DNA from 3 places in the Variovorax sp. V93 genome. Region 2 is predicted to be linked to each of the others. Evidence: predicted binding sites of a transcription regulator. Region 2 holds the regulator's gene; each other region holds the start of a gene.

Region 1 (9,594 bases), 230 kb from region 2:
TGTCCTCGAGCCCGTCGACGCGGCCGATCCAGGTGGGCAGCGGCGCATCGCCGAAATCGTTGGCGCGCAGGCCGCTGCGCGAATGCTCGAGCGCCTCGGCGAGCGGCTCCTTGCCGACGCCGACGGCCGAAGTGGCCGTGTAGGCGCTGATCTGAAGGGGAGAAATGCGGGGCGGCACGTTGCTTGTGGGTTGGCAGGCGGAAGATGAATGATCGCTCTGGGAGCGAAGCGTAGGTAACCGGAAAGTGACAGCCTACCAGTTGCGCGGGCCCCGCAGCGTCAGCTGTTTTCCTATAGGGCCCGTGCCCTATTGACGCCCGGCCGGCGCCTTGGTGGTGGTGATGCGGGCGGCCAGCGCCACCAGCAGCAGCACTGGCAGGCCCAGCAGGGCGGTGGCGGTGAAGAACTGGGCGTAGCCGTGGGCGTCGACAAAAGCGCCCGAATAGCCGGCAATGAACTTGGGCAGCAGCAGCATCAGCGAGCTGAACAAGGCGTACTGCGTGGCCGAATAGCTGATGTTCGTGAGGCTCGACAGATAGGCGATGAAGGCCGCCGAGGCAATGCCGCCGGCCAGGTTGTCGGCCGACACCACCGCGATCAGCGCCGTCAGGTCGTGCCCGCGCGAGGCCAGCCAGGCGAAGAGCAGGTTGCTCGCGGCGCTGAGCACCGCGCCCAGCATCAGCACGCGCATCACGCCCAGGCGCATCGACAGCACGCCGCCCACGAAGGCGCCGGCCAGGGTCATGACCACCCCGTAGATCTTGCTGACGGTGGCCACTTCGTCCTTGGTGAAGCCCATGTCCACGTAGAAGGGGTTGGCCATGATGCCCATCACCACGTCGCTGATGCGGTAGATGGCAATCAGCGAGAGGATCAGCGCGGCCTGCCACTTGTAGCGGCGGATGAAGTCGGCAAAGGGTTCGATCAGCACGCCTTGCAGCCATTCGGCCGCGTTCTTCGGCTTGGGCAGCACGCGGCGCACCGGCTCGGGCGACAGCAGCACGGTGAGCACGCCCACCGCCATCGAGGCCGCCATCACCAGGTAGGCCGTCTTCCAGGCGCCGTTCTGGTAGGCCGCCGCGCCCGTGGCCGCCGCAGCCGGCGCCACCTCGGCCCAGGCCGCCACCCACAGCACGCCGGCGCCGGCCCAGATCATCGCCAGGCGGTAGCCCGTTTGATAGGCGGCGGCGAGCGCGGCCTGCTTGCGCGTTTCGGCCGACTCGATGCGGAAGGCGTCCAGCGCGATGTCCTGCGTGGCCGAGCCGAAGGCCACCAGCAGCGCGCACCAGATCAGCGGCGCGAGGCCCTGGCGCGGATCGTTGAGCGCCATGCCGACCAGCCCCGCAACCACCATCCCCTGCGCCAGCAGCAGCCAGCCGCGCCGCCGCCCGAGCAGCGTGGTCAGCGGCGGCAGCGGCAGCCGGTCGACCAGCGGCGCCCACACCCACTTGAAGCCATAGGCCAGGCCGACCCAGCTCAGGTAGCCGATGGTGGTGCGATCGATGCCCGCCTCGCGCAGGCGAAAGCTCAGCGTGCCCAGCACCAGCAGCAGCGGCAGGCCGGCGGAAAAGCCCAGCGCCAGCATGCGCAGCGTGGCGGGCTCGAGGTAGACCTTCAGCGCATCGCGCCAGGGCAGGGAGGGGGCGGTGGAGGTTTCGGCGGGCTGGGCAGACATGAGCTTCGGATTGTCCATGAGCGCGCGCCGCCTGCCGAGCCGTCTTTTTGTCGGCAATTGTTCCTATGATCCGCGCATGTGCACACGATGCGAGCTTCTCCTTTCTTCCGCGGCTTCCTCGCCGTCGCGCGCCTCGGCCTGGCAGCCGCGGCGGGCCTTCCTGCTCGCGGCGGCCGGCGCCGCGCTGGCCGGGCCGGCCCTGGCGCAGGTGAACGTGGGCAATGCCTCGGTGGCGCGCAACCTCGTGCCGGCCGACCGGATCGAGGCCGCCGGCGTGCAGCAGTACGGCCAGCTGCTCGAGCAGGCGCGCGCCAAGCGTGCGCTCGCGGGCGACGGCAATGCGCAGCTGCAGCGGCTGCGCACCATCGCGAACCGGCTGATTCCCTTTGCCACGCCGTGGAATTCGCGCGCGCGCGACTGGAAATGGGAGGTCAACCTGATCGGCAGCAAGCAGATCAATGCTTTCTGCATGCCCGGCGGCAAGATCGCCTTCTTCACCGGCATCCTCGAGCAGCTCAAGCTCAATGACGATGAAGTCGCCATGGTGATGGGACACGAAATGGCCCATGCGCTGCGCGAGCATGCGCGTGCCCGCATGGCCAAGAGCGCGGGCACCGGCGCGGCGCTTTCCATCGGCGCGCAACTGCTGGGCCTGGGCCAGATGGGCGACCTGGCGGCGCGCGCCGGCACGCAGCTGCTCACCCTCAAGTTCAGCCGCAGCGACGAGACCGAGGCCGACCTCGTCGGGCTCGAACTCGCGGCGCGCGCGGGCTATGACCCGAAGGCCTCGATCACGCTCTGGAACAAGATGGCCACCGCCTCGAAGAACCAGGGCGGCCTGAGCTTTCTATCGACCCACCCGAGCGGTCCGGACCGCATCCAGAAGCTCGAGGCCAACCTGCCGAAGGTCGAAGGGCTTTACCGGGAAGCCAAGCGCAGCTGAGGTCTGAGCCACCTCTTCCTCTGAAAGAGGGCTGCGTCTGACTCCCTCTCCCGCGGGAGAGGTCGCAAATCCATTACGGCCTGTTTTCGCCTGGCACATTGCTTGCATCTCGACTTGTACACAAGTTTGGATGCCTGATGATGGTGCATGAAGAAAACGGATCGGCCGCCGCAGCGTGGATTGCCCGCTTTCCCCGGCCTGTGCCCGGTGCGGGCGCAGGCCGCCTCGCCGGCCTTCGCTTCGCGGTCAAGGACAACATCGACGTGGCCGGCGTGCCCACCACGGCCGCCTGTCCGGCCTTCGACCGACGGCCCGCGCAGCATTCGGCCGTGGTGCAGAAGCTGCTCGATGCCGGTGCATCGCTGATCGGGAAGACCAACCTCGACCAGTTCGCCTGCGGCCTGAACGGTACGCGCTCGCCGTATGGCGAAGTGCCCAATGCCTTCGATGCGCGCTACGTCTCGGGCGGCTCCAGCTCCGGATCGGCCTACGTGGTGGCCGCCGGCGAGGCCGACTTCGCACTCGGCACCGACACCGCCGGCTCGGGCCGCGTGCCCGCCGGACTCAACAACATCGTCGGGCTCAAGCCCTCGCGCGGCCTGCTGAGCGCCTTCGGCGTGGTGCCGGCCGCCCAGAGCGCGGACTGCGTGTCGATCTTTGCGCGCACCGTCGGCCTGGCCGTCGAGGTGCTTCTTGCGGCCGCCGGACCCGACGCACGCGATCCCTACTCAAGGGACGTGGCGCTGCGCCGCGAGGCATTTCCAGCCGCCTTCCGTTTCGGCGTGCCCGACACGCCGAGCTTCTTCGGCGATGCCGCGGCCGAAGAGGCCTTTCGCGATGCACAGGTGCGGCTCGCCGCCCTCGGCGGCACGGCCGTGGCGATTCCCTTTGCGCCGCTGGCGGAGGCCGCCGCGCTGCTCTACGAAAGCGCGCTCGTGGCCGAGCGCTATGCGGCGGTGCGCGGGTTCTTCGATGCGCATGGCGCTGAAGTGATCGAGCCGGTGCGCGGCATCCTCGAAAGCGGCCGCGGCTACAGCGCCGCCGACGTGTTCGAAGCGCAGACCAGGCTTCGCGCGATCGCACAGCAGGTCGAACCGATGTGGCGCGGCATCGACCTGCTGCTGGTGCCGACCGCGCCCACGCACTACACGCGCGAACAGATGCGCGCCGACCCCGTGGTGCTCAACCGCAACCTCGGCGCGTACACCAACTTCGTCAACCTGCTGGACTACGCCGCGATCTCGGTGCCGAGCTCGCTGCGCGCCGACGGCCTGCCTTTCGGCATCACGCTGATCGGCCCGTGCGGCAGCGATCTTGCGCTGGCCGAGCTGGGCCAGCGCTATCACCACGCCACCGGCCTGTCGCAGGGCGCCACAGGCTTGCCGCTGCCCGAGCCGCGCTCCATTCCGGGCCTGGGCGCTTCGCCAGTGCAGACCATGCCCATCGCCGTCGTCGGCGCGCATCTCTCGGGCATGCCGCTCAACGGCCAGCTCACCGAACGCGGCGCCACGCTGCTGCGCGCCACCACCACCTCGCCGCGCTACCGCCTGCATGCCTTGCCGGGCACCGTGCCGCCCAAGCCGGGGCTGCAGCGCAGCACGGCCGGCGGAGCAGCCATCGCGCTCGAAGTGTGGTCCGTGCCCGTGGCCGAGGTCGGCAGCTTCCTGGCCTTGATCCCGCCCCCGCTGGGCCTGGGCAGCGTCGAGCTCGCCGACGGCAGCTGGGTGCACGGCTTCATCTGCGAAGGCCATGCGCTCGCAGGCGCCGAAGACGTGAGCCACCACGGTGGCTGGCGCGCCTACATCGCAAGCCGCACAACCGCCTCTTCCCAAGCCATTCCAACCTGACCGATCGAGGAGTCTTCATGAGCATCCCTGAAAAATCGCCCGCCGCCGCGTCGCGCCGCCAGTTGCTGCAGGCCGGCGCCGCGGGGCTGGCCGTGCTGGCCGCGCCCGCCATCGTGCGCGCGCAGGCCGTGCCGAAGATCCGCATCGGCTTCTGGCCCGTGGCCGCGGGCCTGCCTTTCTTTGCCGCGGTCGACCGCGGCTACTTCAAGGAAGCCGGCCTCGACGTGGAGCCGCTCAAGTTCGCGGGCGCGCAGCAGGTCATGGAAGGCATGCTCGCGGGCCGCTGCGACGGCAGCTCCAACGGCACGGGCTCGGCCAACCTCGCCATCGGCGAGATCGCGCAGCCGGGGCTCTTCAAGATCTTCTGCACCAACCCGAGCAACGCGAAGTTCGTGCTCGACGAATTCATCGTCGCCAAGGACAGCCCGATCAAGACCATGGCCGAGCTGGCCGGCAGGAAGATCGCGTCCGGCCCCGGCATCCAGAACGTGACCCTGTGCAAGACCATGCTGGAGCGCGCGGGCGCCAAGGGCGCCACCGTGAGCGAGCTTCCGATCGGCCAGCACGTGGCCGCGCTCGTCGCGGGGCAGGTCGACGCCTGCTACACGCTCGAGCCCACCGGCACCGTGGGCCGCATGAACGGCACCACGCGCGTCCTCGAGGCCGGCGTGGTCGCCAAATACATCCTCGGCGATCCGATGGCGCCCTGGCACGGCGGCGCGGCCAGCCTCACCAGCGAGTTCATCAAGAAGAACCCCGAAGCGGCGAAGAAGTACATCGCCGCCTATGCGCGCGGCGTGGAGCTGGTGCGCAGCAAGCCCGAGGACGCGCGCCAGCACATGAAGGGCTACACCGCCATCGAAGGCAGCCTCACGGCCGAAGTGCCGCTCGCCTCGTACATGCTCTACAACGAGTTCAAGCCGAGCGACGTCGCGTACTTCCAGAAGTTCTACGACCTGTTCACCGAGAAAGGCATCTTCGAGAAGAAGGTGCCGGTGGACGGCCTGCTCTACAAGGCCTGACCATGGCCGACGCAAGCACGACCACGGCCGCGCCGTGGACACCGCCGGCCGCCGGCGCGGCGGCGGTGGCACCGAAGCCCCCGTCGCGCGACCGGCTGCTGCCCTTCGTCGGCCCCGTGGTGCTGTTCATCGTGTGGGACCTGGCGGTGCGGCTCGGCTTCATCAAGCCGATCCTGCTGCCCACGCCCGCCGACACCGTCGCGGCGCTCATCACGGGGCTCGCGGGCGGACCGCTGCTCACCGACTTCGCGATGACCGTGTGGCGCACGCTGCAGGCCTTCGCGATTGCGGCGGTGGTCGGCGTGCCGCTGGGCGTGCTGCTCGGCAGCAATGAGCGCGCCTACCGCAGCGTCGAGTTCCTGATCGACTTCTTCCGCTCCACGCCATCGTCCGCGCTGATCCCGCTGTTCCTCCTGATCTTCGGGGTGTCGGACGTCAACAAGGTGGCCATCGCGGCGTTCGGCGCGCTGCTGATCGTGGTGTTCAACAGCGCCTACGGCGTGATCAACGCGCGCAAGCAGCGCGTGATGGCGGCGCGCGTCATGGGCGCCTCGCGCTGGCAGATCTTCAAGGACGTGCTGGTGTGGGAAAGCCTGCAGCCCAGCTTCGTGGGCCTGCGCTCGGCGGTGTCGATGGCGCTGGTGATCGTCATCGTGGCCGAGATGTTCATCGGCTCCGACACGGGTCTCGGCCACCGGATCATCGATGCGCAGCAGGTGCTCAACGTGAAGAGCATGTATGCGGCGATTCTGGCCGCGGGTGCGCTGGGCTATGCGCTCAACATCCTCTTCCTCGTCGCCGAGCGCCGCATCGTGCACTGGAGCGGAAGATGAAAGCCACGCAAGACATCGTCATCAACGGCCCCGTGTATGCCGACGTGCCCAGGCCCGTCTTCAAGCCCGGCCCGGCCGGCACGCACATCACCATCCGCGGGCTCACCAAGTACTTCGCGGGCTGGCCGCTGTACGAGAACTTCGACCTCGACATTCCCAAGCACCGGATCGTCTCGGTGTTCGGGCCCAACGGCTGCGGCAAGTCCACGCTCATCAACATGATCGCGGGGCTCGTTCCCATCGATTCGGGCGAGATCCTGTTCGACGGAAAGCAGCGCAAGGACACCAAGATCGGCTACGTGTTCCAGAACTACCGCGAGGCGATGTTCCCGTGGATGCGCACCATCGACAACATCGCCTACCCGCTGAAGCTCGAAGGGCGCAGCAAGGCCGAGGTCGACCGCCGCATGGAAGAGCTGGTGGCGTCGTTCGACGTGAAGTTCGACCTCAGGCGCTTTCCGTACGAGCTCTCGGGCGGGCAGCAGCAGACCGCATCGATCATGCGCGCGCTCGCGCCCAAGCCCGAGGTGCTGTTTCTGGACGAGCCCTTTTCGGCACTCGACTTCGAGATGACGCTGTTCATCCGCGAGAAGCTGCAGGAGGTGTTCATGCAGACCGGCACCACCATGCTGCTGGTGTCGCACGACCTCGAAGAGGCCGTGTACCTTGCCGACGAGGTGCTGCTGCTGACCAAGCGGCCCACCCGGGTGGCCGAGATCCTGCGCTATGGCGACGCGCGCCCGCGCACGGTCGAGACGCTGAGCGCCGAGAGCTTCGTCGCAACCAAGAAGCTCAGCCTCGACATCTTCCAGCGCGAGGTCCGCCGGTGACGCCCGAGATCAACATCCCCGAGGTGCTTGCCGAAGTGACGGCCGTGTTCGCGCGCTACGAGGAAGCGCTCATGGCCAACCAGCCCGCAGTGCTCGACGCGCTGTTCTGGAACAGCCCGCACACGCTGCGCTACGGCTTCTCCGAGAACCACTACGGCCATGCCGGCATCAGCGCCTTCCGCGCATCGCTGCCGGTGCAGAGCCCGCCGCGCGAGCTGCTGCGCACCGTCATCACCACCTACGGCCGCGACTTTGCCACGGCCAACTGCGAGTTCCGGCGCGAAGGCGCCACCGCTATCGGCCGGCAAAGCCAGACCTGGCTGCGCACGGCCGACGGCTGGCGCGTGGTCGCCGCCCACGTGAGCCTGCCGGGCTGAGCGCGGGGCACATTTTTTGCACTCCCTTCAACCTCGAAAGAACGCCATGACAAGCCAAATCAATCGCCGCGATTCCCTCAAGTCCCTGGCCGCGCTGGGCGCCGCCGGCACCCTCGGAGGCTGGAGCGCCCTTGCGAGTGCGCAGGGCAAGCCGCTGACCGTCGGCGTGATCTACGTCGGCGCGCGCGACGACTATGGCTACAACCAGGCGCACGCCATGGCAGCCGCAGAAATCAAGAAGCTGCCCGGCATCAAGGTGGTCGAGGAAGAGAACGTGCCCGAGACCGCCGCGGTGCAGAAGACCATGGCCGGCATGATCTCGCAGGACGGTGCCAAGCTCCTGTTCCCCACCTCGTTCGGCTACTTCGATCCGCACATCCTGGCCATGGCGCCCAAAAATCCCGACGTGCGCTTCTCGCACTGCGGCGGCCTCTGGACCGAGGGCAAGCACCCGAAGAACGCGGGCAGCTTCTTCGGCTACATCGACGAGTGCCAGTTCCTGAACGGCGTGATCGCCGCGCACATGACGAAGAGCAACAAGATCGCCTTCGTCGCCGCCAAGCCGATCCCGCAGGTGCTGCGCAACATCAACGCCTTCACGCTGGGTGCGCGCTCGGTCAAGCCCGGCATCACCTGCAGCGTGATCTTCACCGGCGACTGGTCGATGGCCGTGAAGGAGGCCGAAGCCACCAACAGCCTGGCCGACCAGGGCTGCGATGTCTTCACCATGCACGTCGACGGCCCCAAGGTGGTGGTGGAGACGGCGGCCAAGCGCGGCAAGATGGTCTGCGGCTACCACGCGAGCCAGGCCAAGCTCGCGCCCAACGCGTACCTCACCGGTGCCGAATGGAACTGGCTCACGGCCTACAAGACCGCCATCGAGGCCGCGCAGGCCGGCAAGCCGCATCCGAACTTCCTGCGCGGCGGCCTGAAGGAAGGCTACGTGAAGATGTCGGCCTACGGCCCGATGGTGCCCGACACCGCGAAGAAGCAGGCCGACGAGATCAAGGCGAAGATGATCGCGGGCAGCTTCGACATCTTCAAGGACGGCATCAAGGACAACAAGGGCGCGGTCGTGGTGCCGGCCGGCAAGGTGCTCAAGCAGACCGACCTGGAGCTCGAAAAGATGAACTACCTGGTCGAAGGCGTGATCGGCCAGGCCTGATCGCAGCAGCACAGGCCCGCACGCCATGCGCCAAGCGCTCAAGGAATTCGCGCTGCCGGTGTTCGCCATTGCGGCGGCGCTGCTGCTGTTCGGCGTGCTCGCGGCCTTTGCCGGCGTCGATCCGGTGGAGGTCTGGGCGACGCTTTTCAAGGGCGCGTTCGGCGACTGGTTCTCCTGGCAGAACACCCTGCAGCGCGCCGCGCCGCTGATGCTCACCGCGCTGTGCGTGGCGCTGCCGGCGCGCGCGGGGCTGATCGTCATCGGCGCAGAGGGCGCGCTGGTGCTCGGTGGCCTGGCCTCTGCCGCGCTCGCGCATGCGGTGCCGCTGCCGGGCAATGCCGCGGGCACGGTGGTGGTCTGCCTCGCGGGCGCATGGGCCGGCGCGTTGTGGATCGCCCTTGCGGGCTGGCTGCGCCAGTACCGCGGCATCAACGAAACCATCAGCAGCCTGCTGCTGGCCTACATCGCCATCGGCATCTTCAAGCACCTGGTCGAAGGACCGCTGCGCGATCCGGCGAGTCTCAACAAGCCATCGACCCATGCGCTCGCCGACGGGCTGCTGATCGGCGGCATCGGCGGCTCGGACGTGCACTGGGGCTTCGTGATCGGCGTGGTCGCCTGCCTGGCGCTCGGGTGGTGGCTGCGCGCCACCGCCTCGGGCTTCTCGGTACGCGTGGTGGGCGGCAATCCGCGCACCGCGCAGCTCGTGGGGCTGCCGGCGACGCGGCTCATCCTCGGGGCCTGCGGGCTCGGCGGCGCCTGCGCGGGGCTCGCGGGCGCGGTCGAGGTGGCGGCGGTGCATACCAACGCCAATGCCTCGCTGATCGCGGGCTACGGCTATGCGGGCATCCTGGTGTCGTTCATCGCGCGGCACAACCCGGTGGCCATCGTGCCGGTGGCCA
Region 2 (9,594 bases):
TGCTGTGCATGTTCCTGCACGGTGAAACCGCCAGGCTGCGGCCGGCGCCGCGCTATCTCACGCGCTTCTACCTGATGCTCGCGCTCGGCGGCGCGCTGGGCGGCGCCACGGTCGGGCTGGTGGCGCCGCATGTGCTGCCGGCGTATTACGAGCTGGGCATCGGCCTGGTGCTGACGGCGCTCGCCGCAGCCGCCGTTCTGCGCCAGCGGATCTGGCTGCGGGTTTCCGGCGTGGCATTGGCGGCCGGCTGCGCGTACTTCCTGATGGCGCAGATCGCGAGCGACAGGTCGGACGCGCGCCACCTGCTGCGCAATTTCCACGGCGCGCTGATCACCTTCGACGTGCGGCGCCTCCATCCCTCGGACAGCGTGCGGGTGCTGTCGCACGGCTCCATCAAGCATGGCGAGCAGTTCCTCGATCCCGCCCGCCGGCGCGAGCCCACCACCTACTACGGCGCCACCTCGGGCATCGGGCGTGCGATGGCCGCCGCGCCGGCCGGACCGCGCCGCGTGGGGCTGATCGGCCTGGGCGCCGGCACGCTCGCAAGCTACGGCCGCAGCGGCGACGCCTACCGCATCTACGAGATCAACCCGCAGGTGTTCGAGCTGGCGGACAGCGAATTCAGCTTCCTGCGCGACAGCCCCGCGCGCATCGAGCGCGTGCTCGGCGACGCGCGGCTGGCGCTGGAGCGCGAGCCGCCGCAGGGCTTCGACCTGCTCGCGGTGGACGCTTTCTCGGGCGATGCGGTGCCGGCCCACCTGCTCACGGCGCAGGCCATGGACGTCTACCTGCGGCACATGAAGCCCGATGGCATCGTGGCCTTCCATGTGACCAACCGTTTCCTCGAACTGGCACCGGTGGTCGCGCGGATTGCCGGGCTGAAGGGCCTGCATGCCGTGCTCGTGAGCGACGACGCCGAAGCCTCGAGGTGGCTCAATCCGACCGACTGGGTGCTGGTGGCGCGCGATCCGGCCGTGCTGGCGCGCGAGCCGGTGCGCGCCGCGGCCTCGCCGATCGTGCTGCGCGCGGGCGTCCGCCCCTGGACCGACGACTTCAACAACCTGCTGAGCGTGCTGAAGTAGCCGGCCTCGCGGCCATGAAAAAGGCCCGCACGCGGCGGGCCCTGTTTGCGCAGGCTGGAGCGCAGTGCTGCTTCAGGCCTTGGCGTCCTTTTCGCACTTCTTCATGAAGCTGCTCTTGGCGGCGCCGGCCAGCGGCTTGCCGTTCTTGTCGACGGCCTTGGCTGCGCAAGCAGGTGCTGCGGCGGCCTTGGCGTCTTTTTCGCACTTCTTGATGAAGCTGCCCTTGGCGGCGCCGGCCAGCGGCTTGCCGTTCTTGTCGATGGCCTTGGATTCGCAGCTTGCGCCGGCGGCGGGGGCTGCTGCGGTGGCGGGCGCCGCGGGGGTGGCCGCCGCAGGAGCGGCGGGGGTGGCAGGCGTAGCGGGCGTGGCCGCGGGAGCGGTGACAGGTGCTGGAGCCTTGGCCGGGGCCTTGTCTTGTGCCTGCGCGGCGCCGAAGGAGAGACAGGCGCCCAGGGCGACCAGGGAAAGGAACTTCTTCATGGTGATATGTCCTTGCAAGGTGGGTTGTGACAGGTGCCCCGCCCCGGGGCCGAGGCTTCTAACGGCCGAAGGCGGCAATCGGATGACGATGGTCAACGGCGCCCGGGTTTGCCCCCGGTAAAATTCGCAGATGCTATTGGTCAAACAGGAGCTGCTCGCGGCGCTCGCGAACACGCTCGAATCCCTCTCGCCCGGCGCTGGCTCCAAAGCCGCGTTCGAGTCGCCCAAGGTGGCTGCCCACGGCGATTTCGCCAGCACGGCCGCCATGCAACTCGCCAAGCCGCTCGGGCGCAAGCCGCGCGAACTGGCCGAGGAGCTCAGTGCCGCGCTGCTCGCCACCCCGGTTTTCGGCCAGTGGGTCGAAGCCATCGAGGTCGCCGGCCCCGGTTTCCTCAACATCCGCCTGAAGACCGCAGCCAAGCAGCAGATCGTGCGCGAAGTGCTGAATGCGGCCGATGCCTTCGGCCGGCAGCCCGCCACCGGCGAAAAGGTGCTGGTCGAGTTCGTCTCGGCCAACCCGACCGGGCCGCTGCACGTCGGCCACGGCCGCCAGGCCGCGCTCGGCGACGCCATCTGCAACCTGCGCGCCTCCCAGGGCGACACCGTCTGGCGCGAGTTCTACTACAACGACGCCGGCGTGCAGATCCAGACGCTGGCCCACAGCACCCAACTGCGCGCCCGCGGCTTCAAGCCCGGCGACCCCGAATGGCCGAGCGGCGAGAAGGCGCCCGCCTACAACGGCGACTACATCGCCGACATCGCCGAAGACTTCAAGGCGAAGAAGACCGTCAGGTCGGACGACCGCGAATACACCGCCAGCGGCAACATCGACGACCTCGACTCCATCCGCGAATTCGCGGTCGCCTACCTGCGCCGCGAGCAGGACCTGGACCTGCAGGCCTTCCGCGTGCGCTTCGACAACTACTACCTCGAATCGAGCCTCTACACCAGCGGCCGTGTCGAGGCCGCGGTGCAAAAGCTCGTGGCCGCCGGCAAGACCTACGAGCAGGACGGCGCGCTGTGGCTCCGGTCGACCGACTACGGCGACGACAAGGACCGCGTGATGAAGAAGCAGGACGGCACGTACACCTACTTCGTGCCCGACGTCGCCTATCACATCGCCAAGTGGGAGCGCGGCTTCCACAAGGTGGTCAACATCCAGGGCACCGACCACCACGGCACCATTGCGCGCGTGCGCGCCGGCCTGCAGGCGGCGGGGGTCGGCATTCCCGAGGGCTACCCCGACTACGTGCTGCACACCATGGTGCGCGTCATGAAGGGCGGCGAAGAGGTCAAGATCAGCAAGCGCGCGGGCAGCTACGTCACGCTGCGCGACCTGATCGAGTGGACCAGCACCGACGCCGTGCGCTTCTTCCTGCTGAGCCGCAAGCCCGACACCGAATACACCTTCGACGTCGACCTGGCCGTGGCCAAGAACAACGACAACCCGGTGTACTACGTGCAGTACGCTCATGCGCGCATCTGCTCGGTGCTGGCGGGCTGGGGCGGCGACGCGGCCGCCCTCAAGGACGTGGACCTGTCGCCGCTCGAAAGCCCGGCCGCGCAGGCGCTCATGCTGCTGCTGGCCAAGTACCCCGCCATGCTCACGGCCGCGGCCAAGGATTTCGCGCCGCACGACGTCACCTTCTACCTGCGCGAACTGGCGGCCAGCTACCACAGCTACTACGACGCGGAGCGCATCCTGGTCGACGAGGAGCCGGTCAAGCTGGCGCGGCTCGCGCTCGTCGCGGCCACCGCGCAGGTGCTGCACAATGGCCTCGCGATTCTCGGCGTCAGTGCGCCGAGCAAGATGTGAACCTCACCATGAAGAAGACAACCAGACAACGCGGCAACATCGTCATCGGGCTCATCGTCGGCCTGGTGCTGGGGTTGGGTGTCGCGCTGGGCATCGCGGTCTACGTGACCAAGGTGCCGATCCCGTTCGTGACCAAGACCCAGCGCGGCGGCGCCGAGCAGGACGAAGCCGAAGCCCGCAAGAACCGCGACTGGGATCCCAACGCACCGCTGGCCGGCAAGGCCGGTGCGCCCAAGCCACCGCCGGCCGCGGCCGGTCCGGTGGCGCCACCGGCCGGCGGCGACACCGCCGCCGTGGCGCCGGGTGCGGCGCCGCCGCCCGCTCCGCCGGTGCCGGTGGTGGTGGCTCCGAAGCCCGCGCGCCCGGCCCCGGTGCCGGCCGAGGCCAATTCCCTGCCGCCATCGAACGATCCGCTCGGCGACCTGGCGCGCGCGCGCGCCGGCGGCAACAGCGGCAGCACCGCCACGGCTTCCGCCGCGCCCGGCGGCAACAGCGCGGCGGCGGGTGCCGATCCGTTCATGTACTTCGTGCAGGCGGGCGCCTTCCGCACCACCGACGATGCCGAGGCACAGCGCGCCAAGCTGTCGCTGATGGGCGTCGAGGCCCGGGTCACCGAGCGCGAGCAGGCAGGCCGCACCGTCTACCGGGTGCGCGCGGGCCCGTTCAACAAGAAGGACGAGGCCGATCGCCTGAAGGAGCGGCTCGACAGCGGCGGCCTCGAATCGGCGCTCGTGCGCGTGCAGCGCTGAGCTTGCCGGCAGCCGTCACGGATATTCTTTAAGCTTCGCCGCGCGGCATGGGCCGCCGCCAGGATCGTCCTGGGCATGCCGCTTGCGGGAACTCCGCGCGGCGCGCCGGCTCAGTCTGCCGTACCCCACAGGAGAACTCTTTCAATGAAACGTCGTGACTTTTCGCTGGCCGCCACCTCGCTGGGCCTGCTTTCGCTGGCTGGCAACACCGCGCACGCCCAGGCGCGCGCGCCCAAGGCCGGCACCGAGTACCTGGTGCTCGACAAGCGCGTGCCGGTCGACGCGCCGGCGGGCAAGGTCGAGGTGATCGAGTTCTTCTCGTACAACTGCCCGCACTGCAACGACTTCGAGCCGCAGCTGGAAGCCTGGCTCAAGACGGCCCCCAAGGAAGTGGCGTTCCGCCGCGTGCCCGTGCCTTTCGTGGGCAACGACGTCGAGGCCAAGCAGCGCCTGTACTACGCGCTCGAAGCCATGGGCAAGGTCGACGAATTCCAGCCGAAGGTCTTCGACGCCATCCACAAGCAGCGCCAGAACGTGAACGGCGACGCCAACATCATTGCCTGGGCGGGAGCCAACGGCCTGGACGGCGCCAAGTTCAAGGAAGTCTTCACCTCCTTCGGCGTGGCCAGCAAGGCCAAGCGCGCCGCGCAGCTGACCGACGCCTACAAGGTGGCCGGCGTGCCGGCGCTGGCCGTGAACGGGCGCTGGTACGTGGACGGCGAGCTGGCCGGCAACATGACCAAGGCGCTGCAGGTCACCAACTACCTGATCGGCGAAGCCAAGAAAGGCTGACCCCGGGCTGCGCGGCACTTCGCGTCCGCTGCGCGCCCACACCCCCTTGCAGGGGGCGGCACCTGCGGCCCGGCAAAGCCGGTTCCGCGGTGTCTCCCGGATGGGATGTCAAGCCCGCATTTGGCGGGCTTTTTCATTTGCGGTTGAAGGCTTGGCGCCATCCGCCGCATACAATGCAGAGCAAGTTTCGTGCCTCTATGACATTGCACTCCTACTCCCACACCACCCCTCTTCTTCGCAGCACCGGCCGCCTGGCCCGTCTCGCTCGCGCGGCTATCGGTGCGCTGCTGCTGGCCGGCCTGGCCTCGGGCGCGCTGGCCGAGACCGCCGACCGCAGCAAGCCGATGAACATCGAATCCGATGCGATGCGCTACGACGACCTCAAGCAGACGAGCGTGTTCACGGGCAACGTGCTGGTCACCAAGGGCACGATCATCATCCGCGGCGCGCGCATCGACGTACGCCAGGATGCCGAGGGCTACCAGTACGGCGTGGTCACGGCGGCGCCCGGCAAGCGGGCCTACTACAAGCAGAAGCGCAATGCGCCCGACGAGTGGATCGAGGGCGAATCCGAGGTCATCGAGTACGACAGCCGCGCCGACAACGTCAAGTTCATCCGCAATGCCGTCATGCGCCGCCTGCTCGGCGCCACGCCGAACGACGAGAGCCAGGGTGCGCTGATCGTCTACGACCAGAGCAACGACACCTACACCGTCAATGGCTCCACCGTGCCGCCGAACACCGCGGTGAACGCGCCGGCGGGCGGACGGGTGAAGACCATCCTCACGCCCAAGAGCGCCACCGCGCCGGCCCCGGGAGCTTCGGCGCCCGCCGGCGGACGGGCCGCGCCCGCGGCAGCAGCCCCCCAGCCGGCGCCCGGCGCCGGCCTGCGCTCGACCACCACGCTGGGCGGCGAAGGGGAAGGGCGCAAGTGATCGAAACCGCTGGAACCCAGAACGCCGACGGCACGCCGGGCAGCCGCCTGGTGGTGCGCGGACTGCAGAAAAGCTACGGCAGCCGCAAGGTCGTGCGGGACGTCTCGCTCGACGTGCAAAAGGGCGAGGTCGTCGGGCTGCTCGGCCCCAACGGCGCGGGCAAGACCACGTCGTTCTACATGATCGTGGGCCTGGTGCGGGCCGACGCGGGCGACATCACCATCGACGGCGAGCCCATCGCCCACATGCCGATCCACCGGCGCGCCCGCATGGGCCTGAGCTACCTGCCGCAGGAAGCCTCCATCTTCCGCAAGCTCACGGTCGAGGAAAACGTGCGCGCCGTGCTCGAACTCCAGCGCGAACCCGACGCCAGCGGCAAGCCCGCGCCTTTGACGAAGCAGCGCATCGAGGAGCGGCTCTCGGGGCTGCTGGCCGACCTGCGGGTGGACCATCTTCGCGATTCGCCCGCGCTCGCGCTCTCGGGCGGCGAACGCCGCCGGGTCGAGATCGCCCGCGCGCTGGCCACGCAGCCGCGCTTCATCCTGCTGGACGAGCCCTTCGCCGGCATCGACCCGATCGCGGTGATCGAGATCCAGCGGATCATCAGCTTCCTGAAGGAGCGCGGCATCGGCGTGCTCATCACCGACCACAACGTGCGTGAGACGCTGGGCATCTGCGATCACGCGTTCATCATCAGCGACGGGCATGTGCTGGCACAAGGCACACCCTCGGAGATCGTCGACAACGCCGAAGTACGCAGGGTGTACCTCGGCGAGCACTTCCGGATGTAAGGGAGGAGTCGGTCTCCATGAAGCAAGGGCTGTCCCTTCGCGTTTCGCAGCACCTGGCGCTCACGCCCCAGCTGCAGCAGTCGATCCGGCTGCTGCAGCTGTCCACGCTCGAACTGAGCCAGGAGGTGGAGCAGATGCTGGACGAGAACCCGTTCCTCGAACGCACCGCGGAAGAAGCGGCGCGCGAGGAGTTCGGGCTCGACGCCATCGACACGCCGGTGCCGCGCGACGAAGCCGGTGAAGCCGCCGAGGGCGAATTCGCCTCGGCCCCGGCCAGCAGCGCAACCACCACTTCGAGCGAAACCTCCTCGGCAGCCGAGGCCGACGTACCCGCCGCCGACGCCACCGAGCGCGAGCCCGACTGGGAAGGCGACGGCACCGTCGACATGGCGCCCGACGACAGCGAATGGGGCAGCGACGCCCCCGCGCGCCAGAACAACCTGGGCGACGACGAACGCGCCGACGCCACCGAGCTCGCGCGCAGCCAGGAGTCGCTGCAGTCCTTCCTGCACCGGCAGGCGCTGAGCCTGCGGCTCAACGAGAACGACAGCGCCGCGCTGCGCTTCCTGATCGAATCGCTCAACGACGACGGCTACCTCGAAGACTCCCTGCCGGCGCTGGCCTCGGGCCTCGCGGGCGACGACAACGACCAGTTCGACGAACTGGTGCACCACTTCCAGGTGGCGCTCGGCCTGCTGCAAAGCCTGGAGCCGGCCGGCGTCGGCGCGCGCGATCTGGGCGAATGCCTGTGCATCCAGCTGCGCGCGCTGGCCAGCGAAAGCGAGACCGAAGAGCAGGCCCTGGTGCGCAAGACCGCCATCGCGATCTGCAAGCAGCCGATGGAGCTGCTCGCGCGGCGCGATTTCAAGCGCCTGGCCACGCTCACGCGCACCAACGAAGAGGTGGTGCGCTCGGCGCTGCAGATCATCTCGCGCCTGGAGCCCAAGCCGGGCCGCCGCTTCGTCGACGTCGAGCGCAACATCGTGATTCCCGACGTGATCGTCACCAAGATCGGCCGCGGCACCAACGCCAAGTTCCGCGTCATGCTCAACCCCGAGGTGATGCCGCGGCTGCGCGTGCACGACATCTATGCCGGCGCGCTCAAGTCGCACAAGGGCGAGGGCAGCCAGGCGCTGTCGCAGCGGCTGCAGGAGGCGCGCTGGTTCATCAAGAACATCCAGCAGCGCTTCGACACCATCCTGCGCGTGAGCAACGCCATCGTCGAGCGGCAGAAGAGCTTCTTCGTGCACGGCGAGCTCGCAATGCGGCCCTTGGTGCTGCGCGAGATCGCCGACGAACTCGGCCTGCACGAATCGACCATCTCGCGCGTGACCACGGCCAAGTACATGGCCACGCCTTTCGGCACGGTCGAGCTCAAGTACTTCTTCGGCTCGGCGCTCGGCACCGAGACCGGCGGCAATGCGTCGAGCACCGCCGTGCGCGCGCTGATCAAGCAGTTCGTGAGCTCCGAGAGCATCAAGAAACCGCTGTCCGACAGCCAGATCTCCGAGATGCTCAAGGAGCAGGGCATCGAGTGCGCACGCCGCACCGTGGCCAAGTACCGCGAGGCCTTGCGCATCGCGCCCGCCAACCTTCGCAAGGCCCTGTAGAAAGCCGCCGATGGCCCGCCGCCTGCTGTCGCGCTGTGGGCAATGGGTCTTCGCCATGGCGGCGGCGCTGCTGTTCGCCGGCTGCGCCACCCTGCCCGACGAGGCACCGCGTCCGCCCACCAAGGCCATGGCCGCCTCGGCCGACACCGCGCTCGGCAAGATCGCGCTGGCCTCGCAGCCCGACCCCGACCTGAGCGGCTTTCGCCTGATGCCGGGCGGCGACTTCGCCTTCGACACCCGCATCCAGCTCGCGCGGCGCGCCCAGCGCACGCTCGACGTGCAGTACTACCAGATCGAGAACGACGAGACCGGCCGCTACCTGCTGCGCACGCTGCGCGATGCGGCCCGGCGCGGCGTGCGCGTGCGGCTCCTGATGGACGATCTCTACACCTCGGGCGAGGACGAGCTGCTGCTCGGCCTGGCCGCCACGCCCAACGTCGAGCTGCGCCTGTTCAACCCCTTTCCGGCCGGGCGCGGCAGCCTGCTCAGGCGCTTCACCGCTTCGCTGTTCGATTTCAGCCGCGTCAACCGGCGCATGCATAACAAGCTCTTCATCGCCGATGGCGCGATGGCGGTGGCGGGCGGGCGCAACATCGGCAACCAGTATTTCAGGCGCACGGCGGGCGAGAATTTCCTCGATCTCGACACCTTCGTGGCTGGTGCGCTGGTCCCGCGGCTGGGTGCGCTGTTCGACCAGTACTGGAACAGCGTCTATGTGCGGCCGGTCCAGTCGGTGGTGGCCAGCGAACTTCCGCAGGGCGAGCTGCAGAAGCGCTTCGAGGCCGCCACCGGCCCCGACACCACGCCGCCGCCGCCCAGGCCCGCGCCCAACGACCTGCTCGGCTACAGCCCGATCGCCGAAGACCTGGCTGCCGGCAAGCTCGACCTGATCTGGACCCTTGCCGAGGCCTACGCCGATTCGCCCGAACGCGTGATCGGCAAGACCGCCTCGTACGGCGGCGTGCCGCTGCTCGATGTCGACAGCGTGCGCTACAACGTGGTCGAGCAAATGCGCCGCGCGCGCTCCGAGGTGACCATCGTCTCGCCCTACCTGATTCCAGGCAAGGCGGGGCTCGAAGTGATGCGCGAGATCCGCCGGCGCAACGTCAAGATCAGCATCGTCACCAATTCCTTCGCCGCCACCGACGAGCCGCTGGTCCACACCGCCTACCGCCGCTACCGGCCCGAGATGCTCGAGCTCGGCGCCGAGCTCTACGAACTGAGCACCACGCGCACGCGGCGCAGCGTGCGGCTCGGCCTGTTCGGTACTTCGGTGGGGCGGCTGCATGCCAAGTCGGCGGTGATCGACCGGCAGATTCTTTTTGTCGGCTCGATGAAC
Region 3 (9,594 bases), 2.5 Mb from region 2:
GTCATGCGGTCGGTCTGCGCGCCGGTCATGGCGGCGAGCGCGGTGCTTGCGGATTCGAGCGCGCGCAGCGCAGCGCCGGTGGCAAAGCTGCCTTCCCCAGCCTGTTCGGCCGCGCGCCGCAGGAAGTCGGCTTCGGCGCGCACGATCTGGTTCCAGGTGTCCTGCGAGAGCCGTTCGCGCACGGCGGCGGCGGCCTGCCGGATGCAGCGCAGGCTGAAGCCCACGCTGCCGCCGCGTTCCACGTCGCCGAGCTCGGCGATCAGCGCGCGTTCGAACACGCGGCGCGACTGCGGCGCGCTGGGCACTTCGGCCGGCACCAGCGCATTGCGCAGCGCCATGCGGTGCAGCCAGTCGAGCAGCGGCCGCGAGGACTGGTCTTCGCTGCCCAGCAGGTTGAGCGTGAGGCGCGCGAGGCGCACTGCGTTCTCGGCGCGCTCGGTGTAGCGGCCGAGCCAGAACATGTTTTCGGCCGCGCGGCTGGTCACGGGCGCGCGGTGCCGCGCGAGCGAGGCCGGCGTGGCATGCGGCTGCAGCAGGGTGGTGCGGTCGACCTCGCCGTGCGTCTGCACCCACACGTCGGCGCTGCTGCCGCCGCGCTGCATGGAGGCGATCTGCGCATCGCGGCCCGCCAGCCGGGCCAGCCCGCCCGGCAGCACGCGCCAGGACTGCGGCCCGTCGCTCACCGCGAAGACGCGCAGCAGCACCGCGCGCGGCGCGATGTGGCCGGGGCCCATGTCGTTGGCCCAGGTGGGCATCTGCGACAGCGGCAGGTAGCTCTGGACCGTGTGGGCCTCGCCCTCCCGCACGATGCGGCCGGCCCATTCGTCGAGCTGGCGCCGGCTCAGCTGGCTGCCGAGCACCGCGTCGAAGCTGGTCTGGCCGTCGGACCCAGGGTAGGTGGGCTTGATGGCGCAGTCGCCGAGCTGCGGCAGCACCGCCTCGAGCGCGGCGCGCTCGCCGCACCACCAGGTCGGCAGAGCCGGCAGCTTGAGCTTTTCGCCGATCAGGCGGCGCGCCAGCCCGGGCAGGAAGCCCAGCAGCGCGGGCGATTCGAGGAACGCCGAGCCCGGCATGTTGGCCACCAGCACATTGCCCGCGCGAATCGCCTGCAGCAGCCCCGGCACGCCCAGCGTGGAATCGGGGCGCAGCTCGAGCGGGTCGAGGAACTGGTCGTCCAGCCGCTTGATGAGCCCGTGCACCGGCCGCAGCCCCTGCAGGGTCTTGAGGTAGAGCCGCTGGTCGCGCACCGTGAGGTCGCTGCCCTCGACCAGCGTCAGGCCGAGATAGCGCGCCAGGTACGCATGCTCGAAGTAGGTCTCGTTGTAGGGGCCGGGCGTCAGGAGCGCGATGTGCGGCGGCACGCCGGCCGGGCACATGCGCTGCAGCCCGTCCATCATGGCGCTGTAGGTGGCGGCCAGGCGCTGCACCTGCAGGGCCTCGAAGGCCTGCGGAAACTGCCGCGTGATGGCCAGCCGGTTCTCGAGCAGGTAGCCCAGCCCCGAGGGCGCCTGCGTGCGCTGCGACACCACCCACCAGTTGCCGTCGGGCCCGCGCGCAAGGTCGAAGGCCGCGATGTGCAGCCAGGTGTCGCCCGGCGGTTTCACGCCGTGCAGCGCGCGCAGGTAGCCGGGGTGGCCGTGCACCAGCGCCGCGGGCAGCAGGCCCTCGGCCAGCAGCTGCTGCGGGCCGTAGACGTCGGCCATGACGCGGTCGAGCACGCGCACGCGCTGCAGCACGCCGGTCTCGATCTGGCTCCAGCTCTCGGGCGAGACGATCAGCGGGAACAGGTCGAGCGACCAGGGGCGCTGCGGCCCGTCGGCGTCGGCATAGACGTTGTAGGTGACGCCGTTGTCCCGGATCTGCCGCTCGAGGCTGACGGCACGCCGTGGGAGATCGCTGAAGCCGCCCGGGCCGAGCTGCTCGAAGAAGGCGTTCCAGGCGGGTGTGAGGGGCGGGTTGTCGTTGGAGGAGGGCTGGAGGACCTGGGTCTGCGTCTGGGATTGGGCTGGGGGCAGGTCCGGCGGCATCGCGGGCCGCTCCGCCGCAGCGTCGTAGAGCATGGGCGGCAACGGAGCCATGGGCGCCGTGCCCGCAACCGGTCGCGCCGGCGTGGCCTGCCCGCGCAGTTCGTCGAAGTGGCCGGGCAGGGCGGCCGGCGCGAGCGCCGACGCCAGGGCGGCTGGAAATTCCAGCGCCTGGGCGTCGAACAGGGATTCGTTCAAAGGTTCCACAGGAGGTGGATTGTCACATTGCCGTCACCGGCCGGATGGCGGCAATGTGCGGAATGTCCTCTTGCGGGTTTTTTTGAGGCCCTCTCAGCGCCGCAGATCGAGCGTGAACGGGAATTCGCGGCTGCCCGCGAGTTCGATGGTTGCGGGCGGCGTGCGCATCAGCCCCGGCGTGTGGCCCATGCGCGTGAAGCGCGACATGCGACGGCTTTCCGCCTCGTAGGCATTGACCGGGAAGGTGTCGTAGTTGCGCCCGCCGGGGTGGGCCACGAAGTACTGGCAGCCGCCCAGCGAGCGCTTCATCCAGGTGTCGACGATGTCGAAGGTCAGCGGCGCATGGGCGCCGATGCTCGGATGCAGTGCCGACGGCGGGTTCCAGGCCTTGTAGCGCACGCCCGCCACGAATTCGCCGACGGTGCCCGTGGGCTGCAGCGGCAGCACCTTGCCGTTGACGGTGATCACGTGGCGGCTTTCGTTCAGGCCGGTCACGCGCACCTCGATGCGCTCGAGCGACGAATCGACATAGCGCACCGTGCCGCCGGCCGAGCCTTCCTCGCCCATCACGTGCCAGGGCTCGAGTGCATTGCGCAGCGACAGCTCCACGCCCATGGCCTGCACCTGGCCCACCAGCGGAAAGCGGAACTCCAGGTGCGGCGCGAACCAGTCGGCATCGAACGCGAAGCCGGCCTGGCGCATCTCGCTGATCACGTCGTCGAAATCCATCTTGACGAAGGTGGGCAGCAGGAAGCGGTCGTGCAGTTCGGTGCCCCAGCGGGTGACGGGCGCCTTGTACGGTTCGTCCCAGAAGCGCGCCACCAGGGCGCGGATCAGCAGCTGCTGCGCAATACTCATGCGTGCATGCGGCGGCATCTCGAAGGCGCGCAGCTCCAGCAGGCCGAGGCGGCCGGTGCTCGAGTCGGGCGAGTAGAGCTTGTCGATGCAGAACTCGCTGCGGTGGGTGTTGCCCGAGACGTCGATCAGGATGTTGCGCAGCGTCCGGTCCACCAGCCAGGCCGGCATGTTCTGGCCGTGGATCTCGCGGTTCCTGGCGATTTCCTTCAGCGCGATCTCGAGCTCGTAGACCTGGTCGTTGCGCGCTTCGTCCACGCGCGGCGCCTGGCTGGTCGGGCCGATGAACATGCCCGAGAACAGGTAGCTCAGCGAAGGGTGGTTGTGCCAATAGAGCAGCAGGCTCGCGAGCAGCTCGGGCCGGCGCAGGAAGGGGCTGTCGGCCGGCGTGGCGCCGCCCATCACGAAGTGGTTGCCGCCGCCGGTGCCGGTGTGGCGCCCGTCGGTCATGAACTTCTCGGCCGAGAGGCGGGTTTCGAACGCGGCGTTGTAGAGGAACTCGGTGTGGGCGACCAGTTCCTTCCAGTTGTGGGCCGGATGGATGTTGACTTCGATCACACCGGGGTCGGGCGTGACGGCCAGCATCTTCAGGCGCGGATCGCGCGGCGGCGGATAGCCTTCCATCACGATGCGCATGCCGAGCTGCTGCGCCGTGGCTTCGACGGCCGCGACCAGGTCGAGGTAGTCTTCCAGGCGCGCGAGCGGCGGCATGAAGACGTAGAGCACGCCCGAGGCGCTGCCTTTTTTCTCGGCCGCGGGGCCGTTGGCGCGGCGCGGGTCGCGCACTTCGACGCACAGCGCGGTGCGCGTGACCCAATGGGCCGATTCGCCGCGCACCGGCTGGCGCGTGGCTGGCGTGGCGGAGGAGCGGATGGCTGCTGCTGCGTCGGCTGCGGCGGCATCGCCGCTCGCGGCTGCCGTTTCGCCCGGCGCCTGCATGCGCAGGGCCGCGGGCACCACCGGCGGCGCGCCGAAGGCATAGGGCACCGTGCCCAGGTCGGCACCCGCTGCGCCGCCGGCCGGCACGGCATAGCGCGCACGGTAGTCGGCCGAGCTCGGCAGCGCGGCGCGCGGCGCGGTCGGGTCGCGCTCGACGAGGTAGGGGTAGTCGCCCTTGCTGGCCCAGGGCTGCGAATCGAGCGGCAGGCGATAGCCCATCGGCGAATCGCCCGGGATCAGGTAGAGCCGGTCGTCGCGCAGGAACCAGGGGCCGGTCTTCCAGCCCGGACCTTCGAGCGCGGGCGCGTCGGCATTGGCGTTGCCGGGTTCGAGCGGCAGCATGTAGCCGATGACCGCGTCGAGCTTCTGCGTGAACACGCGGCGCAGGCGAACGCGCTCGAGCTCGTCGTCGAGCTTCGACTCGAAGGGATCGACGTTGACCGGCAGCCGGCGTTCGCGCCAGAGGTAGTAGTAGACGTCTTCGTAGCCGGGCTGGATGTAGCGCTCGGTGATGCCGAGCTTGTGCGCCAGCACGGTGGTGAAGCGGCGCGCGTCTTCGCTCGTGTAGTGCGTGGGCACGCGCTCGTCGGCGAAGAGTTCGGGGTCGTGCCAGAGCGTCTGGCCGTCGGCGCGCCAGAAGATCGACAGCGCCCAGCGCGGCAATTGCTCGCCCGGGTACCACTTGCCCTGGCCGAAGTGCAGGAAGCCGCCCTGGCCGTACTCGGCGCGCAGCTTGTGCACGAGCTCGGTGGCATAGCCGCGCTTGGTGGGGCCGAGCGCATCGGTGTTCCACTCGGGCGCGTCGCGGTCGCTGGTGGCCACGTAGGTCGGCTCGCCGCCCATCGTGAGCCGCACGTCGCCGGCTTTCAGGCGCGCATCGACCGCATCGCCGAGCGCGAGCACCTCGGCCCATTGTTCCTCGGTGTAGGGCTTGGTCACGCGCGGCGATTCGTAGATGCGCGTGACCTTCATCTCATGGCCGAAATCGACCTCGGCTTCGTCCACCGCGCCTTCGATGGGCGCGGCGCTCGAAGGCGTGGGCGTGCAGGCGAGCGGGATGTGGCCTTCGCCGGCAAGAAGGCCCGAGGTGGCGTCAAGGCCGATCCAGCCCGCACCGGGCAGGAAGACCTCGCACCAGGCGTGCAGGTCGGTGAAGTCGACCGTGGTGCCGCTCGGGCCGTCGAGCGCCTTGACGTCGGGCGTGAGCTGGATCAGGTAGCCCGAGACGAAGCGCGCGGCCAGGCCGCAATGGCGCAGCAACTGCACCAGCAGCCAGCCCGAGTCGCGGCAGGAGCCGCTGCCGCTGGCGAGCGTTTCTTCCGGCGTCTGCACGCCGGGCTCCATGCGGATCAGGTAGTTGACGTCCTTCTGGACCTGCTGGTTGAGGCCGACCAGAAAATCGATGGTGCGCTGCTCCTTGCGCTCGATCTTGTCGAGGTAGGCCTGCAGAAGCGGCGTGGGTTCCTCGGTGACGAGGTAGGGCGCGAGTTCTTCGGCCTGCGAGGCGGTGTACTTGAACGGGAAGTTCTCGGCCTGCGGCTCGAGGAAGAAGTCGAAGGGGTTGTAGACCGCCATCTCGACGACCAGGTCGACCGTGACCTTGAACTCGCGCGTCTTCTCGGGAAACACGAGCCGCGCCTGGTAGTTGGCGAACGGGTCCTGCATCCAGTTGACGAAGTGCTCGGCCGGCTCGACCTGCAGCGAATACGAGATGACGTTGCTGCGGCAGTGCGGCGCGGGACGCAGGCGCACGACCTGCGGGCCCAACTGCACCAGGCGGTCGTATTTGTAGTGGGTGACGTGGTGGAGTGCGGCGTGAATGGACATGCGTTTTGTGTGCAGTACTGCGAGATTGCATCGAAAAGATGTCTCTTGTGAGACGCATACTAGCCCAGTTGCATAGCAATTAACGCGCCACTGAGCGCGAGCACGGGGAGGGTTTGCAGCATGTGTTCGGGAGTTTTCCTTTGACGCCGCGGCGCGCGTCGGGCGGCGCCGCGGCATCGTCGTGGGCCTTTGCTGCGCTGGGCGGATCGCTTCTCGGCGCGGCCTTGCAGTTGCACCAGCCGAGGCTGTGGGGCGCGGGTGCCTATGCGGCGCTGCTCTTCGCCGGCCTGGCGGGCCTGGCGGCACTGTCGCGCCGATGGCGGCGGCCGCTTCGGGCGTGGCGCATGCCGGCAGGGCTTGCGATCGTCCTTGCGCTGGCCTGCGGTGCGCTTGCCGCCGGCGGGCTTGCGGGCTGGCGCGCGGTGGCCTATGCAGAGAGCGCACTGGACCCGGCGCTCGAAGGCCGCGACCTGCAGGTGGTGGGCGTGGTCGCGCAGATGCCCCAGCGCAACGAGGGCGGCACGCGCTTTCGGCTCGATGTGGAGTCGGCGCGCTGGGCCGACGGGCGCGCCGGGGCTGCGCCGCGCGTTCCGGCGCGCATCGCGCTCGGCTGGTACCGCGAGGACAGCTCTCTCTGGGGGCGCGCGACCGAAGGCCGTGCCGCCGCCGGCGATGCGGCCGCGCTGCATGCGGGCGAGCGCTGGCGTCTCACGGTGCGGCTCAAGGCGCCGCACGGCAATCTCAATCCACACGGCTTCGACAACGAACTGTGGCTCTGGGAGCAGGGCGTTCATGCCAGCGGCTACGTGCGAACGGGTGCCCGCGATGCGGCGCCGGCGCGGCTGCAATCCACATGGCTGCATCCGATCGAACGTGCGCGGGAGGCGGTGCGCGATGCGGTGTTCGAGCGCGTGGCCGATGCGAGGCAGGCCGGCGTCATCGCCGCGCTCGTCACCGGCGACCAGGGCGCCATCGACCGCAGCGACTGGGATGTCTTTCGCGCCACCGGCGTGGCCCACCTGATGTCGATCTCGGGGCTGCACATCACCATGTTCGCCTGGCTTGCCGCGCATGTGGTGGGCGCGCTGTGGCGCCGCAGCGGCTGGCTGATGCTGCGCGTTCCCGCGCCGCAGGCCGCGCTGGCCGGCGGCGTTCTGCTGGCCGGGCTCTATGCGCTTTTCAGCGGCTGGGGCGTGCCTTCGCAGCGCACGGTCTGGATGCTCGCGACCGTGGCGCTGCTGCGGTTCACGGGGCGGCGCTGGCCATGGCCCCATGTCTGGCTGCTGATCGCGGCGGTGGTGGTGGCCGTCGACCCGTGGGCGCTGATGCAGGCCGGCTTCTGGCTCAGCTTCGTGGCGGTCGGCATCCTGTTCGCGACCGGCTTCATGCGGCCGGCCGGGGAGGCGGCGGGAAAATGGTCCCGGCTGCTGGGGTTCTTCCGCGAGCAATGGGTGATCACGCTGGCGCTCACCCCGCTCAGCTTGCTGCTTTTCCAGCAGGTGTCGGTGGTGGGCCTGCTGGCCAATGCGGTGGCGATCCCCTGGGTCACGCTGGTGGTCACGCCGCTGGCGATGCTGGGTGCGGTGGCACCGCCGCTCTGGGAGCTTGCCGCCTGGTCCGTGCAGTTGCTGGCCCTGCTGCTGCGGTGGCTGGCCGCGCTGCCCTATGCCACGGTCTCGATGGCGGCGCCACCCGTGTGGATGGCGGCCTGCGGGGTGGCGGGCGGCGTTCTGCTGGCCATGCGCCTGCCGTGGTCGCTGCGCACGCTGGGCCTGCCGCTCCTGCTGCCGGTGCTGCTCTGGCACGCCCCCCGTCCGGCCGAGGGGCAGTTCGAACTGCTGGCCGCGGACATCGGGCAGGGCAACGCGGTGCTGGTGCGCACCGCAGCGCACAGCCTGCTGTACGACGCCGGCCCGCGCTACAGCCTCGAGAGCGACGCCGGCCATCGCGTGCTCGTGCCGCTGCTGCGCGCCTTCGACGAGCGGCTGGACATGCTGGTGCTGAGCCACCGCGACAGCGACCACACCGGCGGCGCGGCCGCGGTGCTCGCGATGCAGCCGCAGGCGGCGCTGTTGAGCTCGATAGAGGCCACGCACCCGCTGCAAGCGGTGCGTCCGGCGCGGCGCTGCGAGGCGGGGCAGCGCTGGACCTGGGACGGCGTGGATTTCGAGATCCTGCATCCGGCGGCGGACGACTACCTGTCGTTCACCAAGCCCAATGCCATTTCCTGCGTGCTGCGCATCGCCAACGGCCGCGCCACGGTGCTGCTGGCCGGCGACATCGAGCGCCTGCAGGAGGCCGCGCTGGTGTCGCGCACGGCCGATCTGCGCGCCGACGTGCTGCTCGCGCCGCACCATGGCAGCAAGACTTCGTCGAGCGCGCCGTTCCTCGAAGCGGTACGCCCGCGCCTCGCGCTGGTCCAGGCGGGCTACCGCAACCGTTTCGGCCACCCGGCCCCGGAAGTGGTCGAGCGCTATGCCGCGCAGGGCGTGAAGCTGGTCGAAAGCGTGCCCTGCGGCGCCGTGCTCTGGCGCAGCCGGGAACCGGGCGAAGTCGGCTGCGAACGGGAGCGCAATGCCCGCTATTGGCACCACCGCCTGCCGTGAAAGCGGGCGGCGGCGCGGTGTTTCGCCTCAACATAGGGCTTTCACTGGCCTCGAACTTGCTAAGCTATGGCTCAAGGAGATTGGTCGTTCCATGCACAAATTCGACGAGATGTATGAGCAGTTGCCCTATGCGGGGGCTGCAATCCGGCAGCACTACAAGCGCTACGACCAATGGCTCGCGAAGCAACCCGGCGAGGTGATGCGATCGCGACGCGAAGAGGCGGAAATGATCTTCCGCCGGGTCGGCATCACCTTTGCGGTGTACGGCGCCAAGGACGAGGACGGTTCCGGCACCGAGCGGCTCATCCCGTTCGACCTGCTGCCGCGGATCATTCCAGCCCACGAGTGGGAGAGCATGGAAAAGGGGCTGGTGCAGCGCGTGACGGCGCTCAACCGCTTCCTGCATGACGTCTACCACGACCAGGAAATCATCAAGGCCGGCATCATCCCGGCCGAGCAGATCCTCCACAACGCGCAGTTCCGCCCCGAGATGATGGGCGTCAACGTGCCGCACAACGTGTACTCCAACATCTCGGGCATCGACATCGTGCGCGCCCCCGATGCCCAGGGCAACGGCGAGTACTACGTGCTCGAAGACAACCTGCGCGTGCCCAGCGGTGTGAGCTACATGCTCGAGAACCGCAAGATGATGATGCGGCTCTTCCCCGAGCTGTTCAACCAGAACCGCATCGCGCCGGTGGCGCACTACCCCGACCTGCTGCTCGAAACCCTGCGTGCCAGCGCGCCGCCCGCCACGGCCGAGCCCACGGTGGTGGTGCTCACGCCCGGCATGTACAACAGCGCCTACTTCGAGCATGCCTTCCTTGCCCAGCAGATGGGCGTGGAACTGGTCGAAGGGCAGGACCTGTTCGTCAAGGACAACTTCGTCTACATGCGCACCACGCGCGGGCCGCGGCGCGTCGACGTGATCTACCGCCGCGTCGACGACGACTTCCTCGACCCCGAGGTGTTCCGTCCCACCTCCACGCTCGGCTGCGCGGGCCTGATGCGCGCCTACCGCGAAGGCAACGTCGTCATCTGCAATGCCGTGGGCACCGGCGTGGCCGACGACAAGTCGATCTACCCCTACGTGCCCAAGATGGTCGAGTTCTACCTCGGCGAAAAGCCGATCCTCAAGAACGTGC

The links. Region 2 encodes sigma-54, which starts transcription at its own class of promoters, with help from an activator protein. Its sites were predicted from a motif close to TGGCANGNAANCTGCTTT; they were not measured.
Region 1: a site for sigma-54 is predicted at 2,710-2,727, ahead of atzF (allophanate hydrolase). Genes of this name have one in related genera too.
Region 3: a site for sigma-54 is predicted at 5,916-5,933, ahead of ACAM54_RS16595 (DUF2126 domain-containing protein). Genes of this name have one in related genera too.

What each region holds. Positions count from the first base shown of each region.
Region 1 covers NZ_AP028669.1:338,993-348,586, forward strand. Annotated here, with positions in the region: gene ACAM54_RS01500 (beta-ketoacyl-[acyl-carrier-protein] synthase family protein) at 1-178, opposite strand, end outside; gene ACAM54_RS01505 (AmpG family muropeptide MFS transporter) at 308-1,693, opposite strand; gene ACAM54_RS01510 (M48 family metallopeptidase) at 1,752-2,618, shown strand; gene atzF (allophanate hydrolase) at 2,756-4,465, shown strand; gene ACAM54_RS01520 (ABC transporter substrate-binding protein) at 4,483-5,487, shown strand; gene ACAM54_RS01525 (ABC transporter permease) at 5,490-6,320, shown strand; gene ACAM54_RS01530 (ABC transporter ATP-binding protein) at 6,317-7,150, shown strand; gene hpxZ (oxalurate catabolism protein HpxZ) at 7,147-7,527, shown strand; gene ACAM54_RS01540 (BMP family ABC transporter substrate-binding protein) at 7,574-8,692, shown strand; gene ACAM54_RS01545 (ABC transporter permease) at 8,718-9,594, shown strand, end outside.
Region 2 covers NZ_AP028669.1:567,638-577,231, forward strand. Annotated here, with positions in the region: gene ACAM54_RS02540 (spermidine synthase) at 1-1,082, shown strand, start outside; gene ACAM54_RS02545 (hypothetical protein) at 1,155-1,562, opposite strand; gene argS (arginine--tRNA ligase) at 1,693-3,378, shown strand; gene ACAM54_RS02555 (SPOR domain-containing protein) at 3,387-4,127, shown strand; gene ACAM54_RS02560 (thiol:disulfide interchange protein DsbA/DsbL) at 4,272-4,919, shown strand; gene lptA (lipopolysaccharide transport periplasmic protein LptA) at 5,117-5,854, shown strand; gene lptB (LPS export ABC transporter ATP-binding protein) at 5,851-6,645, shown strand; gene ACAM54_RS02575 (RNA polymerase factor sigma-54) at 6,663-8,255, shown strand; gene ACAM54_RS02580 (phospholipase D family protein) at 8,266-9,594, shown strand, end outside.
Region 3 covers NZ_AP028669.1:3,496,788-3,506,381, reverse strand. Annotated here, with positions in the region: gene ACAM54_RS16600 (circularly permuted type 2 ATP-grasp protein) at 1-2,231, opposite strand, end outside; gene ACAM54_RS16595 (DUF2126 domain-containing protein) at 2,316-5,843, opposite strand; gene ACAM54_RS16590 (DNA internalization-related competence protein ComEC/Rec2) at 5,984-8,449, shown strand; gene ACAM54_RS16585 (circularly permuted type 2 ATP-grasp protein) at 8,541-9,594, shown strand, end outside.